Regions from separate parts of the Stenotrophomonas sp. STEN018 genome, predicted to be linked through region 1. Evidence: predicted binding sites of a transcription regulator. Region 1 holds the regulator's gene; the other holds the start of a gene.
What was found. The regulator FliA, encoded in region 1, starts transcription of late flagellar genes. The targets are predictions, from matches to a motif close to TAAAGTTTNNCNNNCNNNGGCCGATAA.
Positions count from the first base shown of each region.

Region 2: the regulator FliA is predicted to act here: its motif matches at 1,410-1,436, upstream of ACVOMB_RS14495 (flagellin).

Region 1 covers NZ_JBRREK010000017.1:75,379-78,583, reverse strand. Annotated here, with positions in the region: gene flhF (flagellar biosynthesis GTPase FlhF) at 1-591, shown strand, start outside; gene ACVOMB_RS08835 (MinD/ParA family ATP-binding protein) at 578-1,462, shown strand; gene ACVOMB_RS08830 (RNA polymerase sigma factor FliA) at 1,459-2,208, shown strand; gene cheY (chemotaxis response regulator CheY) at 2,222-2,614, shown strand; gene ACVOMB_RS08820 (protein phosphatase CheZ) at 2,614-3,205, shown strand, end outside.
Region 2 covers NZ_JBRREK010000037.1:31,401-34,605, forward strand. Annotated here, with positions in the region: gene ACVOMB_RS14495 (flagellin) at 90-1,307, opposite strand; gene ACVOMB_RS14500 (flagellin) at 1,673-2,899, opposite strand; gene flgL (flagellar hook-associated protein FlgL) at 2,967-3,205, opposite strand, start outside.

The DNA.
Region 1 (3,205 bases):
ACCACCACCATCGCCAAGCTGGCCTCGCGCTTCGCCGAAGCCCATGCCGCCCGCGACGTGGCCCTGGTCACCACCGACACCCAGCGCATCGGCGCCCGCGAGCAGTTGTACGGTTTTGGTCGCCAGCTCGGCATCGCCGTGCACGAGGCCAATAGCGGCACCGACCTCAACCAGCTGCTGCAGAAGCTTGCCGACTACAAGCTGGTGCTGATCGACACCGCCGGCCTGGGCCAGCGCGACCGCGCCCTCACCGCCCAGCTGCAGTGGCTGCGTGCCGCCGGCCAGATCCGCACCCTGCTGGTGCTGCCGGCCAACACCGCCTTCCAGGACATGGACGAAGTAGTCCGCCGCTTCAGCGCCGCCAACCCGCAGGGCGTGGTGCTGACCAAGCTGGACGAGACCGGTCGCTTCGGTTCGGCCCTGTCGGTGGCGGTCGATCATCGTCTGCCGATCACCTGGGTGACCGACGGCCAGGACGTTCCTGAGGACCTTTATCGGGCCTCCGCCGCAAATCTCGTACTTCGCCTTGAAGATTTGCGCCGCGCGGCCGATATGCCCTGCAACACGGAGTTGAACAATGCAGTCGCGTGAGTACGCCAAGCTGACCAACACCTTCCCCCTGTCGGCTACCCGGCACGAACCGGCAGGCCCGGTACGCACCATCGCGGTGACCGGCGGCAAGGGCGGTGTAGGTAAAACCAATGTCTCGGCCAATCTGGCCGTGGCACTGGCAGGCATGGGCAAACGTACCCTGCTGCTGGATGCCGATCTGGGCCTGGCCAACATCGACGTGGTGCTGGGCCTGCAGCCCAAGCACACCCTGGCCGACCTGGTTGCCGGGCGCGCCACCTTGGAAGAAGTGATCATGGAAGGCCCGAACGGCGTGCTGGTAGTGCCGGCCGCCTCGGGCCGTCGGCACATGGCCGAACTGCAGCCGGCCGAACACGTCGGCCTGGTCAATGTGTTCTCCGAGCTGGAGCGCGAGCTCGATGTGATGATCATCGACACCGCCGCCGGCATCACCGACAGCGTGCTGACCTTCTGCCAGGCCGCCCAGGACACCGTGGTAGTGGTCTGCGACGAGCCGGCCTCGATCACCGACGCCTATGCGCTGATCAAGGTGCTCTCGCGCGAGCGCGGCGTGGACCGCATCCAAGTGGTGGCCAACATGGTCCGCGACCCCAACGAAGGCCGCGCCCTGTACGAAAAACTGGTGCGGGTCTGCGAGAAGTTCCTGATCGATGTCTCGCTGAACTACCTGGGCTGCGTGCCGCAGGACGACTGGCTGCGGCTGTCGGTGCAGCGCCAGCAGCCGGTGGTCAAGCTCTATCCTTCCGCGCCAGCCTCGCTGGCGATCAACGAAATCGCCCGTCGCACCGCGCGCTGGCAAGCCCCAACCGCCCCGCGCGGCGGCGTTGAGTTCTTCCTGGAACGCATCATCCAGCAGAAGGTGAAGGCATGAACAATGCAGCCGCCCAATACCGTGAAGTCCAGCGCAACGCGGCCAATGACTGCATCGCCCGCCACGCCGACCTGGTCCGCCGCATCGCCCACCATCTGGCCGCGCGCCTGCCCGCCAGCGTCGAGGTCGATGATCTGATCCAGGCCGGGATGATGGGTTTGATCGAGGCCTCACGCAGCTATGACGCTGAGCAGGGTGCCTCGTTCGAAACCTATGCGTCGATCCGCATCCGCGGCTCGATGATCGACGAAATCCGCCGCGGTGATTGGGTACCGCGTTCGGTGCACCGCCGCGCCCGCGACGCTGCTGCCACCATCCGCAGGCTTGAGCAGAGCACCGGCCGCTCGGCCAGCGCCAGCGAAGTGGCCGAAGCGATGGAACTGCCGCTGCCCGAATACATGCGTCTGGTCGAAGACGCCTCACGCGGCCAGGTGCTGAGCCTGGAATCGCGGATCGAAGACCAGGGCGAGCTGGACACCCCGACCACCGGCGGTCCCAACCCGCAGCAGGTGCTGGAGCGCAGCCAGTTCGGCGCCGAGTTGGGCAAGGCCATCGGCCAACTGCCCGAGCGCGAGCAGCTGGTGCTGTCGCTGTACTACGAGCAGGAATTGAACCTGAAAGAAATTGGCGCGGTATTGGGCGTAAGCGAATCCCGCGTCTGTCAGATTCACGGCCAGGCCACGCTGCGTCTGCGTGGCCGACTGAAGATTTTCGAGGCGGCCGACGCCGGGCTCGAAGAACCATGAAGAGGAAAGTCTTTTGAACAAGAACATGCGCATCCTGATCGTTGACGACTTCTCGACGATGCGCCGCATCGTCAAGAACCTGCTCGGCGATCTGGGCTTCACCAATACCGCCGAAGCCGAGGACGGGCATGCCGCGCTGTCGATGCTGCAGAGTCAGCCGTTCGATTTCGTCGTCACCGACTGGAACATGCCAGTGATGACCGGCATCGAGCTGCTCAAGGCCATCCGCAACGATGCCAAGCTCAAGACCTTGCCGGTACTGATGGTCACCGCCGAGGCCAAGCGCGAGCAGATCATCGAGGCCGCACAGAGCGGCGTGAACGGCTACATCATCAAGCCGTTCACCGCGCAGACGCTGGAAGAAAAGCTCGGCAAGATCTTCGAACGCCTGGCAGCGAGCGCCTGATGAACCAGCTCGGGGAAGCATTGAGCGACAAATCGGCCCTGGTGCAGCGCCTGCAGGACGCACTGGCAGCATTGGAAAGCGGCGACGAAGCCGGTTGGCGCCGGGAAATCGACGCGCTGGCCGCCCTGCGCGCGCAGCCGATGATGTCCGGCCTGGGCCGGCTCGCACGCGAACTGGGCCAGGCACTGGGCGAACTGCCCAGCGTGCCCAGCGAAGCCGGCGAGCTGGATGATGCCTGCGCGCGTCTGGACCATGTGGTGCAGATGACCGAGCAGGCCACCCATCGCACGCTGGATCTGGCCGAAGAATGCCGCGCGCTGACCGAACGCCTGCGTGCGGACGGGCTGAATGCCGAACAGGGCGAAATCCTCGAGCGCATCCGCCACAACCTCACCGAAGTAGCGCTGACCCAGAGCTACCAGGACCTGACCGGGCAGATCATCCGCCGCGTGGTCGGCATCGTCCGGCGCGTGCATGAAGGTTTCGGTGCGCTTGGCCTGCCGCCACCGGAAGAAGATGCACGCAACCAGGGCCTGGCTGGCCCGGCCGTCAATGGCCTGGACCGCCACGCCGTGTCGCAGGTGGACGCAG
Region 2 (3,205 bases), on a different contig from region 1:
TACACCCGCTGCAAACGCGGAACCCCCGCCAGCTGGCAGGGGTTCCGGGAACGTCACTGGCATGCCGGTAAACCGGCACCTCAGTGTGCTTAGCGCAGCAGGCTCAGCACGTTCTGGGTAGAGCTGTTGGCCTGCGACAGCATTGCGGTACCTGCCTGCTGCAGGATCTGGTTGCGGGTCAGTTCGGCGGTTTCCTTGGCATAGTCAGCGTCGCGGATGCGGCTACGCGAAGCGGACAGGTTTTCCGAGGTGGTCGACAGGTTGGAGATGGTGGAGCTGAAGCGGTTCTGGATCGCACCCATGTCGGCGCGCGAGCTGTTGACCGCGGTCAGTGCCTTGTCGACGATTTCCAGAGCCTTCTGCGAACCAGCGAAGTTCGAGATATCCAGCTTGCTGGCATTCTTGGCATCGCTGACATTGGTGGCGGTCTGCACGGTGAACGCGGTGCCGGCCGTCAGGCCGCCGCCGCTGATGGTGCCCAGGCTCATGGCTGAGGTGAACTGGTTGCCCTTGACCGACTGCAGCGTGATCGCGCCGTTGGAGTCGTCGATCTTGGCGTAGACACCGGTCTGGTCCATCTTGTCGTTGATGGCCGAAGCGATCTTCTTGTTGACCGACAGGGTCGATTCGCCGGCTTCGAACTTGACGGTATCGATGTTGACGGTCTTTGCAGTTGCGCCGGCGCCGGTGCCAGTTACAGCGATGGAGATGCCACTGACGTTACCGGCGGCGGTGGCAGCAGTGCCGGAAGCGATGACGTTGACGGCCGTGGTGTCGACGGCGAAGTTCATCGTGCCTAGACTGGTGGTCTTTGCATCGACGATGCTGTTGATGCCGATGGTCTGGCCCGAGTCAGCGCCGACCTGGAACAGGGCGCCGGAGAAGCTGCCGTCCAGCAGCTTGGTGCCGTTGAAGTTGGTCTGGTTGGAGACGCGGTCGATTTCCTTCAGCAGCTGGTTGACTTCCGAGTTCAGCGCTTCGCGGTCGGTCGAGGAGTTGGTAGCGTTGGACGACTGCACAGCCAGCTCGCGGATACGCTGCAGGTTGTTGCCGATTTCGACCATCGCGCCTTCAGCGGTCTGGGCCAGCGAGATGCCGTCGTTGGCGTTGCGGGTTGCAACGTCCAGGCCGCGGATCTGGGTGGTGAAGCGCTCGGAGATGGCCAGGCCGGCGGCGTCGTCCTTGGCACTGTTGATGCGCAGGCCCGAGGACAGGCGCTGGATCGAGGTGGCCAGGCTGGAGCCGCTCGTGTTCAGGTTGCGCTGAGCATTGAGCGACATGATGTTGGTGTTGATGACTTGTGCCATGATTTCGGATTCCTTTTTGTCGTTTGATCCGGCAGCTCAACCTGACCGGTACTGAGTGCAGTGGGAGTTGCCGTAGGGGCCGCAGTACCGCTGCTGATATCAATAACGGCAGCACCCAGCCGCCCTTTAGGGCTTGCGTAAGATCTGTTTGACAAAAATTGCCGCCCATCGCCGGGAGCGCTCGGAATCTGGCTGTGGGAGCAGCGTAAGCCGCGAAGCTGACAGCGTTCGCGGCCAAGCCGATGTGGGATCTGATGATTCCTGGGCCTCGCGGCGTAAGCCGCCGCCACATGCATCGATGAAACAAGCCATGAAAGCAAAAACCCCGGCATGCCGGGGTTTTTGTTTGCGCACGTGGAGCCGGCTTACTTCAGCAGGCTGAGCACGTTCTGCGGCACCTGGTTGGCCTGGGCTAGCATGGCCGTACCGGCCTGCTGCAGGATCTGGGTGCGGGTCATTTCGGCGGTTTCCTTGGCGTAGTCCGCATCGCGGATACGGCTGCGGGAGGCCGAGAGATTCTCCGAGGTGGTCGCCAGGTTGGCGATGGTGGAGGTGAAGCGGTTCTGGATCGCACCCATTTCCGCACGCGAGCTGCTGACCGAGGTCAGTGCCTTGTCGACGATCTCGATGGCGCGCTGTGAGCCGGCGAAGTTGGAGACGTCCAGATCTTCCATGTGACGGATGCCACCGCCGTTGGCGGCGACACCGGCAGCTGCGGTGGCTGCGCCTAGGTCAGCGGCCAGCGACACGGTGATACCGGTGCCACCCGCCAAGGTCCCATTGGTGACGCCGCCGAAGTCCTGGCCGGCCTTTACCGAGGTTAGCTTGAGCGCGCCGCCCTCAACCGTTGCGTACATGCCGGTTTGGTCGAGCTTGTTGTTGAAGGCTTGCGCGACCTTCTTCTGCACGGCGGCAGCGTCGTCGCCGACGTCGATCTTGATATCGTCAAGCTTGATCTGGGTAGCAGCGGCAGCGCCGGCCGGAGTAACGCTGACGGTAATGCCGCTGATCGAACCTGAGGCCGTCGCTGCGGTGCCGCCAATGCCGGTGCCGCTGACGTTGTCGGCAAAGCCTGCCTTGCCCAGCGTATCGATATTGGCATCGACGATGGCATTGATGCCGATGGTCTGGCCGGAGTTGGCGCCCACCTGGAACAACGCGCCGGTGAAGCTGCCGTCGAGCAGCTTGGTGCCATTGAAGCCAGTCTGGTTGGCAACGCGGTCGATTTCCGACAGCAGCTGGGCGACTTCGGCGTTCAGCGCTTCACGATCGGTGGCGGAGTTGGTGGCGTTGGACGACTGCACCGCCAGTTCGCGGATACGCTGCAGATTGTTGCCGATCTCGACCATCGCGCCTTCAGCGGTCTGGGCCAGCGAGATGCCATCATTGGCGTTGCGTACGGCAACATCCAGGCCGCGGATCTGGGTACTGAAGCGCTCGGAGATCGCCAGGCCAGCAGCATCGTCCTTGGCGCTGTTGATGCGCAGGCCCGAGGACAGACGCTGGATGGACGTCGCCAGGCTGCTGCCGCTGGTGTTCAAGTTGCGCTGAGCGTTCAGCGACATGATGTTGGTGTTGATGACTTGTGCCATGGGACTTCTCCGTTGTGTTCGGTGACGTGGTGCGTATGAGGAGGCGTTGTGTATTGGAATTTCGGAATCAGCGGATCATGTTGAACAGCGACATCGACTGCATCTGGGTGAAGATGGTCTGTGCCGCCTGCAGGGCCGCGCCTTCGAGCTGGTACTGCCCGATGGCCTCGGCGTAGTTGAGGTCGCGCAACTGCGAGAGGGAACTTTTCAAGGTGATGCTGTTGGCTTCGCGCAGCGAAGCTGCATCGTCGATTGATTTGAGCTGTGCGCCACCAGCGGCGCGCGCATCAATCAAACTGCCAGATG